3 regions of the Nocardioides sp. Z22_16 genome follow, and region 1 is predicted to be linked to each of the others. Evidence: predicted binding sites of a transcription regulator. Region 1 holds the regulator's gene; each other region holds the start of a gene.
The links. Region 1 encodes LexA, which represses DNA repair genes until DNA is damaged. Its sites were predicted from a motif close to TCGAACANNTGTTCGA; they were not measured.

Region 1 (3,269 bases):
GGCTCGCCGTTCGACTACGGGCGCCAGGGCATCCTCTACCTCGCTCGCCACCTGCCACCGCCGGGCCGCGACGGGCTCGGCCAGGCGCAGCTCGACGAGATCGTCGACCTCGTCGACGCCGCCGACGGCCGGACGCTCGGCCTCTTCTCCTCCCGGCGTGCGGCCGAGGCGGCCGCCGAGGTGGTGCGGGAGCGGCTGCCCCACCTGACGACCCTGGCGCAGGGCGAGGCCCAGCTGCCCGAGCTGGCCCGCCAGTTCGTGGCGGACCCGCACACCTGCCTCTTCGGCACGCTGAGCCTCTGGCAGGGGATCGACGTGCCCGGCCAGACGTGCCAGCTGGTGCTCATCGACCGGATCCCCTTCCCCCGGCCCGACGACCCGCTGATGTCGGCTCGCCAGCGCGCCGCCGACCGGGCCGGCGGCAACGGCTTCATGCAGGTGGCGGCTACCCACGCGGCCCTGCTGCTGGCCCAGGGCGCCGGCCGGCTGATCCGCACGACGTCGGACCGCGGCGTGGTCGCGGTGCTGGACCCGCGGCTGGCCACCGCGAGGTACGGCGGGTTCCTCAAGGCGAGCCTGCCGCCGATGTGGACCACCCACGACCCCCAGGTGGTGCGCAAGGCGTTGAGCCGGTTGGCCGAGGCCGCCGCGGAGGGGTAGCCCTCAGTAGCCGAGGATCTGGTAGTCGCGGCGGTACATCGTCGCCACCAGCTCGCGCAGCTCGGCGGAGACGTCGCGGCGCTTGCCGTCGGGAGCCGTCTGGTTCCGCGGTCGGGCCGGCACCGCGGGCGCGCCGACCCGCTCGCACACCTCGGCGAAGTCGCGGTCGAAGCTCTCGAGCCGACCCACGAAGTCGACCTGGTCGAGGTCGATCAGCCGGGTCTGCAGGGCCAGGTGCTGATCGGTCCCCGGGACGGCGCGCAGGTCGTGCTCAGCGGTCCACCGGGCGAACTCCTCGACCCGCTGCATCCGGGCATGGGTCGCGTCGTCGAACTTGAAGTAGTTCATGTTGACGACCTTGTCCTGCCAGGCGGAGACGAACCGCTCCAGTGGATCGCGGACGAAGGCGAACTTGAAGTAGTCGGCGAAGAGGCCGGTCGGGTAGCGCACCCGCATGGCGTGGTCGATGTCGAGGGGGACCTGGTGGGCGGCGAAGTGGTGGCGCACGGTGCGGGTGGCGACCTTGGCCACCCGGTACCAGACGAAGCGGTGGCTGTGGCTGACGGTCAGGTTGTAGCCGAGCGGCGAGACCCAGCCGGCGTCCGCACTCGCCCGGGAGAGGCCGTCGAGCAGCTCCTTCGACTCCGCGGTCAGCTTGAAACGGTCGCCGGCCCGGGTGCGGAACACGTCGGGGGTGAGGTCCTGGACGGGGGGTGAGGTCCGCGAGGGCTTGGACTCTGCTCGGGACCGGCGCACCCGCGTGAGATTACAGGAGCGCGGTGCCGCGGCCGGCGGCACCGGAGCGCCCGTCACATCCGGCGCAGGACCGCGGTGACCTTGCCCAGGATCGTCGCGTGGGTGCCGTCGATCGGCTCGTAGGCGTCGTTGTGGGGGAGCAGCCAGACCTGGCCGTCCTTGCGCTGGAAGGTCTTGACGGTCGCCTCCCCGTCGATCATGGCCGCGACGATCTCGCCGTTGGCGGCGTCCGGCTGCTGGCGGATCACCACGTAGTCGCCGCTGCAGATGGCGGCGTCGATCATGGAGTCACCGGAGACCTCGAGCAGGAAGAGCGTGCCCTCGCCGACCAGCTGTTTGGGGAGCGGGAAGACGTCCTCGACGCGCTCCTCGGCCAGGATCGGCCCGCCGGCGGCGATGCGGCCCACGACCGGCACGTACTGCGCGGCCGGCGCGGCGTCGCCCACCCCCGTGGGGTCGAACGACGACTCGTCGGCGCTGCTCATGGCGCGGCGGGCGGCCAGCACCTCGGGGAGGAAGACCTCCAGGGCCCGGGGCCGATTGGGGTCGCGCTTGAGGTAGCCCTTCTCCTCCAGCACCTTCAGCTGGTGGGCGACGCTGCTCGAGCTGGTGAGACCCACCTCGCGACCGATCTCGCGCATGCTCGGCGGGTAGCCGCGCTGCTCGAAGGAGTCCTTGATCGAGAGCAGGATCCGCTGCTGACGCGGAGTGAGCCCGGTCGCGTCCGGAGGCCCGTCGGGCATCGGCACGACCTTGCCGCTCGTCTCGCGCGTCTTGGCCATGCGGTGCCTCCTGGTGTGGTGCTGGTGCGGGCTCGGTGTCCTCACCGTAGTGCGCCAGGAGGCGGAGTTCAAACAGGTGTTCGAACGGGCGTGTCGCTCAGCCGTCGGGCTGCCAGACCCAGCTCACCAGGCTGAACCCGGTGCGGAAGCCGAGGTCCATCAGGGCCGGGTAGGTCTGCTCCGAGGCGATCACGGTCGCGGTGCTGGCGCCGGTCTCGCGGGCCCGGTTCATCATGGTGCCGGCTAGGGCGTGCTCAAGACCGCGACCCTGAGCTTTCGGCAGCGTGACGATGTTGCCGAACATCACGCTGGGGCCTCGGCGGTGCGAGGTGCTCGCCCCTTGGGCGTCCCCGGTGAAGGAGCTGCGGGCGATGAAGAACTGGTGGTCGGCGGGGTCCATCGTGTCGAGGAAGTCCATGTGCGCCCCCGCCGAGTGTGCCGCGAGGCCGAGCCCCGCGAAGATGGTGGCCGCGACGGGCTCGGTGTGGTCCGGCCAGGCGACGTCGATGTAGACGTCGTCGGGTGCCTCGGGGTCGATGGGTCGGTCCAGGTTGATGTGCATGGCCGCTGCCTCGTGCGCGACCAGGCCTGCCTGGGCCAGCGCGGCCTCGAGGGCCGGGCTGGTGGTGTCCGGCGTGGTCATCCACTGGAAGGGGAGCCCTCGCTCGAGGAAGGGCGAGAGCAGCTCGGGGACGCGCTGGGGCACGTCGACCGACGCGATCCGGGCGTTGGCGATCACGTTGCACACCTCGAGCGGGAGGTGGGACCAGTAGACGGTGGCGTCCGGCTCGTCGGTGGTCCGGAAGGCAGGGGACTTCGCCATGGTGACGATCAGGGCCTCGAGATCGGCCTCGATGGTCTCCATGGGGGTCGTCAGGAGATCGCGCATGCGGCCACGCTATTCGCGGGGGAATCGCACCCGCATGCCTGAAACTGATGACATCCCTGTGCTTTGTGGGATGGCGGCCGGGCGGGGACCGGGCGGTTCTCAGTCGAGGACGTGCCTCAGGTACTGCATCGGCGCGTCCAGGTAGCGCCTCCAGTGGCTCACCAGCTCCAGCTCGTCCCACG
Region 2 (3,269 bases), on a different contig from region 1:
GTGCTGGACTACGACGCCAACTACAGCAACTGGGGACTGGGCGCCGTCGCGGTGGCGGACGACGGGACGGTCCTGCTCCGCGTCGCGGCGATCCGGCGCCGGGTCGACGGCTTCCGCCTGGTGGCGTGGGACCCCGCCGAGGGCGGGCTCTCGATCGTCAGCACGACCGCGCTCCCGGTGGGGACGTCGTTCGTCTTCGCCCAGTCCATGCTGCGGGCCGTCACTCCCGACTGAGCGGGTGACGACTCAGCGGGCTCTCGTCGGGACCCTCAGATAGCGCCACGCGGCGAAGGCGCTGACCAGCACGATCACCGCCACCATCACCATCGGCGGCAGCGTCTCCTCGGAGCCGTTGACGGTCATCAGGACCATGGCGGCCACAATGCTCGTCCCCATCAGCACGGAGAACACGAGCAGGGGCGCGACGAAGAACTCGCCCGCGGCCCTCCCTCTCAGCGTCTGGATGCCAGCGATGACGAGCGCGGGCAGCAGGACGGCCAGGTCGATGACGTGGATGGGGTTCACCCACAGGCCTGCGTCGACCACGCTCTGCGGCGGCTCCCCAGTCAGCGTGGCCGGGATCAGCTCACTGAGCCAGAGCAGCCCGAAAAGCACGCCGATGGCGATCGAGGTCCAGCCCGCCAAACTGCGCGACCGGGGCTGGGGCAGGGCCTCGTCCTCGGCGCGCAGTCCGTTGAGACTGAAGATGATCGCGTAGGAGCCCAGCCCGAGCGCGGCCACGTAGACGAGGAAGAGCTCGTTGAAGTGGACGGCCATCGCATAGACGAGGAACGCGTAGACCATGTAGAAGAGCGTGCCGAGCCACACCAGGCCGGCTCTGTGGGAACCCCGGTAGTAGCCATGAGCGCCGAGCAGCAGGACCGCCACGGCGATGAGGTTGCCGATGTCCTGGCCCCGCGCCTGGGTGGCCCAGTTCTCCGTCTCCTCGGCGTAGACATCCGCGTCCACGAGGCCCAGGACGCTCGTCGCGGTCACGAGCGTCGAGATCGCGAGGGTCCACACCCAGACTGACTTCGAGCCTTGCCGACCCATCGTGCCTCCGTGGTGTTGGAAGGTGAGCGTAGCGAGGTCGCACCGGAGGGGCATTCGTCCTAGTTTTAGGCTCTTTTTCGAACGTATGTCCACGACTCGAGACCGGCGGTCCGTCAGGGGCAGAAGTGTCGGCGGGCCCCGGTTGAGTAGGGGCATGTCGACCACCCGCCCCGCCACCTCCGCACCCGGTGCCACCACTGGGTTCGGGGTGCCCTCGCGGGTCGGGGCACTCGTCGCCGCCGCCCGGGAGGCGGTCCGGTCCGCGGGCACCCTCGACCCGGCCACCGTCGCGCTCACCGAGCTCGGCCAGGTGCTCCAGACCGTCGCCGAGCTCGAGTCCGCAGCCACCGCCCTACGGCTGGCACTCTCCGCCGAAGCCGACGCCCGCCAGGTCGCCGACGACCCCGACGTCGGTGGTGCCGCCACCGGCACCGACGCCTGGCTCGCCGGGCTCCTCGGCTCCACCCGCGCCTCCCAAGCCGCCGGAGTGCGACTCGGGGAGCTGCTCAAGACCAAGTACGCCGCCACCCGCGAGGCGTTCGCCGCCGGACACCTCCGCCCCGACCAGGTCCGCGTCATCGTCGAGGCCGCCGAACAAGCCCCCGAGACCGCCACCCCCGACCAGATCGCCCAAGCCGAGGAACACCTGGTCGGCAAGGCCACCGGCCACGCCAACCGGTCCGGCCGGCCGATGAACGCCAAAAGGCTCCGCCAAGCCGCCCGCCGCATGTTCGACCCCGTCGACCGCGACCTCGCCGACGCCCACGAGCACAAGATGCTCACCCGCGAGAAGCACGGCGCCGACCGGGAGACCTTCCTCTCCCTCCACGACAACGGCGACGGCACCTGGACCGGGAAGTTCCGCATCCCCGAGCTCCACGGCAACCTCCTCCACACCGTCCTGGGCCACCTCACCTCCCCCCGCCGACTCGCCACCAAGCACGCCGCCGACGGCACCCGTCAGACCATGCTCGACGAGTCCGCGCCCCCCTCGCAGTCCTACCCGGTCACCCACGGCCACGCCCTGTGCGAGCTGATCGAGCACCTCCCCACCACCGGCCTGGCCACCGCCCAAGCCACCGTCCTGGTCACCCTCAACCTCGACGCCCTCCTGACCGGCATCGGCGCCGCCAAGCTCGACACCGGCACCACCATCACCGCCGGCGAGGCCCGCCGCCTCGCCTGTGAGGCCGGCCTCGTCCCCGCCGTGCTGGGGAGCCGGTCCGAACCCCTCGACCTGGGCCGACTCACCCGACTCCACACCCTCACCCAGCGCCGCGCGCTCTCCCTGGTCTACGACAGCTGCGCCGTCGGCGGCTGTGAACGCCCCTTCGCCTGGTGCGAGATCCACCACCACCAGCTCTCCTGGGGCAACCACGGACCCACCGACCTCGACAACGGACTCCCCCTCTGCGGCCACCACCACCGCAAAGCCCACGACCCCGGCTGGGACCTGAGACGCCATCCCTCGGGCGACTACCGGTTCCACCGGCAGCGGTAGGAGCGAGGCGCCGCGGGCGAGTCAGACCGGGCGAGTCACGCCGGTCCTCACAGCGGGCCGAACGCGGTCTCCGGAGTGATCTCCAGCTCGACCTCGCCCAGCACCCCGAGCAGCTCGCGCTCCTCGTAGCGGAAGTGCGACTCCATGATCGCGGCGATCCCGTCGAGGTGCCGCTGGAGCTCCGCCGGCGGGTCTTCCCGCTCGATCGCCTCGCGCAGGGCCCCGATCAGGTGCGCGATCATCGAGTGGTCCTGCCGCAGGTAGCCCAGCACGGAGGCCAGCTCGGGCCGCAGCTCGGCCAGCCGAGGGAACAGGGCGTCGTCCTCCCCGCGGTGGTGGCCGTCCAGGGCCACACAGAACCCGTGGCAGTAGAGCAGCAGCTCCCGCTCGACCGGCGGGATGTCGCGGCCTTCGCGCAACGACTCCTGGACGACGTCCAGCGCGTCGCGCAGCCGTGCGTGCACGGCCTTCATCTCGTGGTGCCAGGCGATCAGCCTGGTGACGTCCTCACCCACGGGTGAGGAACGAGGAACGGAGCGTCATCGACGTCACCTTCCTGGTTCGGCACCTCCATGCGTGACGCTGTCCGCCACCCGCACGCGATGCTGGGCGCGAGGCTAGCAACTCCTCGTGACCCTGGCCACGGCCCACGCTCCGGCCACGGGTCGGCACCGGCTCGGCACCGGCTCGGAAGCGGGTCCCGGCCCCGGTCCGC
Region 3 (3,269 bases), 360 kb from region 1:
GGTCCGTCGGTGGAACCTGATGTCGCCGCCTGCGTGGCGGTGGGTGGTGTAGCCGGGGTCGTGGGCGCGGTGGTGGTGCCAGGGGCAGAGGAGGACGAGCTCGTCGAGGTCGCTCCTCCCGCCGCCGGCCCAGGGGTTGTCCCCGCCGTGGTGGGCCTCGGACCAGGTCGCCGGGACCGTGCAGCCGGTGGTCTGGCAGGTGTGGTGGGTGAGCATGTGGGCGTCGCGTTGCCAGGGCTTGAAGAACCGGGTCGCCCTGCCCATCGCCAACGGCACACCCTCGCTGTCGAGGACGACGGGGACGATCTCGGCCTGGCAAGCCAGCCGCCGCACGTTGTCAGGGGTGACCTCGGAGAGGTCCTCACCGTTTGTCAGGATCCGGCCTGTGCCAGTGCCTGTGCCCGTGCCGAGCTGGCCGCGGAGCGTCTCGTAGTCGATAGTGACCAGGACCTTCGTCGCGGCACCACCGTGGGCGGGGATCCGTGTGGGGTCGGCGGCTTCGAGGAACGCGCAGAACGCCATCCCGTGCAACCGCTCCTGTGGGAGCCGGACCCCGGTGGCCGGATCGACGTGGGAGAAGGGGTGCAATCCGGTGGCGGCGCCGGTGGTCTTGCCGTCGTCCTGGATGGGTGAGGTCCACGCCTCCAGGTAGGTCTTCAACCGCGCCGCCGCATGGTCGGGGATCACCCCCGACAAAGTCGACGCGCCGTCGCCGCGGCGGCGGATCGTCAGCCTGGTCGCCGCCTGGGCGCGTTGCTCGGCTCGTTCCAGCAGCTTGCGTTCGTGGTCCTCACACGTCTCCGGGGCGACGGTCTGGAGGATCTTCGCCCCGAGGGCTTCGAGCTCGCGGGGGTTGAACCGGGTGCAGGCGTCCACGAGGTGTGCCTCGGCGCGGGCGAGCACGTCGGCGGGTACTTCTTCGCCGGGCAGTGGGTCGACCAGCAGGTCGTCGAGGGCCTTCACGATCACTCTGGCCTGCGGCAGGTTCACTGCCCCCGACGTGAGGCCGGCACCGACCAGGTGCCACCGGGACGAGACCGCGTCGGCGAGCTTCTCCGCGGCCCGTCCTGCGGCGTACCCCGTCCTCGCCCGGGCGTCCAACCAGCCGGCGACTGACCTCGCCCCGTCGGTCTCGGCCACCCCACCCGAGGTGCCGACGGTGCCGATGACCCGCATCCGCAGCGCCTCGACCCCGTCGACCAGGCGGGTCAGGTCCAGCAACGCCTCTCGCTGCGCGGCAGCGGACAGGTACATCGGGTCCACATCCCTGGCCAGGTCCAGAGCCGCGTCGATCAACCCCACCGCACGCGTGATCGGGTGGTCACCACTCGCCTGCTGCCACATCCCCGGACCCCCGTCCACGTCGTACCGGAGGACCCCGATGCCCTCCCGAAGCCCTCAGTCAACCGACCCCCACCGACACTTCTGGACTGGCAGAGCGCCCAATCTCAAAGAGTGGGCACCTGTTCGAAAACAAGCGCGACGCCGTCCCGGTCCCGCCCGGCGGACTCAGGCGCTCGGTCGACAAGCCGAGTCAAGGCACGACCGGGAGCGCGCGCCCGGGACCGGCTGGCCGGCGGCGGTGGCCGGGACCGCACGGACGGGAAGACCGGCAACCTGGACTACTGCGACGCGGAGGTCACCCGGCGCTGCGAGCGCGGCTGACCGTCGCCCTCCTGGACCCGACCGCATGTGGGTGGGCCATCTCAGGCATCCGGCTGGAAGTCGAGGCGCATGACGACGCGGCGGGGTGTGGGTCGGCTGACCTCGCGGAACCCCGCGGCGGCGAGCGTGTCGTAGGTGCCGACGTGGAGCTCTTCCGCGATCGCGCCCGTGGTGGTGCGCCCCGGGTAGCCCTCGAGGGCCCGAGCACCGTTCGCTCGGGCGAAGCTCACGGCGGCTCGGGCCAGAGCGCGGCTCACCCCACGTCGCCGGAACCCGGCCCGAGCGAAGAGACAGGTCACCGCCCAGACATGCTCGTCGTCGGGGTCCTCGGAGCGACCCGCCCAAGGCACCTTGTAGGCGCGGATCAGGCCGTCGTAGCGGGAGCGCGGCTCGACCGCGCACCAGCCGACGGGCTCGGCGTCGAGGTAGGCCACCAGACCGCTGGTCGCGTCGGACCCCGGGTTGCCGCAGCTGGTCTGCTGACGCAGACGATCCGCGCGCACTTCGGCCGGTACCGAACTGAACGACTCGCCCCGCGCGAGCTTGTACCGCTGGCACTGGCACCGGGATGCCACGCCTCGCGTCCCGAAGAGCGCCTGCAGGTCCTCGGCATCTGCTTCGTTGGCAGGAGTCTGGATCGCCATGGCACTGGCCCAGCACACCGACGTGCTGCTGCTCGACGAGCCGACCACGTTCCTCGACGTCAGCCACCAGATCGAGGTGCTCGACCTCCTCACCGACCTCAACCGCAGCCGCGGCACCACCATCGTGATGGTGCTCCACGACCTCAACCTCGCTGCCCGGTACGCCGACCACCTCATCGCCCTCGCCGACGGACGTCTCTACACGGCGGGCGATCCGCGCGAGGTGCTCACCGAGCAGATGGTCCGAGAGGTCTTCGGCCTCGACTGCGGCGTGATCACCGACCCGCTCTCAGGACGCCCCCTGATGCTGCCCATCGGCCGACACCATGTCGAGGTCCCCCATGCCTGATGACCGCTGTCATTCCTGACGTGCAAGATCCTCGCTACTCGGCAGAGTCTTGATGCGGTGGGCGGGTCTCCTCGCGCCATTCGCGGCGGAAAGACGCACCGGCGCTCGACCCTGGCGGCGCATAGCGGACGTTCGTAGCGGGCCTACGAAGACGCTCGTAGCTCGTGCCTCAAGGCCATCGCGTCATCCCAGATCAATGAGCGCAGCTCGGTCAGCCGGTCATTGACCGTCGATTCCTGGTCCGGTTCGACGGCGTGACCGTTGACGCTCAGGATCCAGAGGTCGTTGAAAGTTCCCATGCCGCCGAATGCACCAAGCACACGATCGAAAGCGGCAGCGTCGTTGTTATGCAGCGCAGCGCGGCACGAAGTAGCCCACTTGAACCAGTGACTTTCGCCGTGGTTAAGCAGCAGGTTCACGGTCTCATCCAAGTTATTGATGAGCCGCGCCAGACGAGCATCGAAGTCCGGGTCCGTCACGCTCGGCAGCCTAATCGCGGAAACCGACAGGCGGATCCGTGCGTCCAAGGCGGCGGAATGACGGCACCGCTCTGGCAACCAAGGAGCGAGCGCCGTCCATCTTGATCAGCACTCGAAACTTAGGGGCCAACA

Region 2: a site for LexA is predicted at 1,131-1,146, ahead of AC3X7R_RS09385 (HNH endonuclease signature motif containing protein). Genes of this name have one in related genera too.
Region 3: a site for LexA is predicted at 1,302-1,317, ahead of AC3X7R_RS07245 (HNH endonuclease signature motif containing protein). Genes of this name have one in related genera too.

What each region holds. Positions count from the first base shown of each region.
Region 1 covers NZ_JBYTTI010000002.1:259,237-262,505, forward strand. The annotation lists gene AC3X7R_RS05510 (ATP-dependent DNA helicase) at 1-660, shown strand, start outside; gene AC3X7R_RS05515 (sulfotransferase family 2 domain-containing protein) at 664-1,416, opposite strand; gene lexA (transcriptional repressor LexA) at 1,470-2,198, opposite strand; gene AC3X7R_RS05525 (GNAT family N-acetyltransferase) at 2,296-3,087, opposite strand; gene AC3X7R_RS05530 (AAA family ATPase) at 3,187-3,269, opposite strand, start outside.
Region 2 covers NZ_JBYTTI010000003.1:212,237-215,505, forward strand. The annotation lists gene AC3X7R_RS09375 (hypothetical protein) at 1-234, shown strand, start outside; gene AC3X7R_RS09380 (hypothetical protein) at 247-1,023, opposite strand; gene AC3X7R_RS09385 (HNH endonuclease signature motif containing protein) at 1,208-2,554, shown strand; gene AC3X7R_RS09390 (hemerythrin domain-containing protein) at 2,602-3,069, opposite strand.
Region 3 covers NZ_JBYTTI010000002.1:623,066-626,334, reverse strand. The annotation lists gene AC3X7R_RS07245 (HNH endonuclease signature motif containing protein) at 1-1,254, opposite strand, end outside; gene AC3X7R_RS07240 (GNAT family N-acetyltransferase) at 1,707-2,168, opposite strand; gene AC3X7R_RS07235 (ABC transporter ATP-binding protein) at 2,308-2,658, shown strand; gene AC3X7R_RS07230 (DUF6966 domain-containing protein) at 2,802-3,137, opposite strand.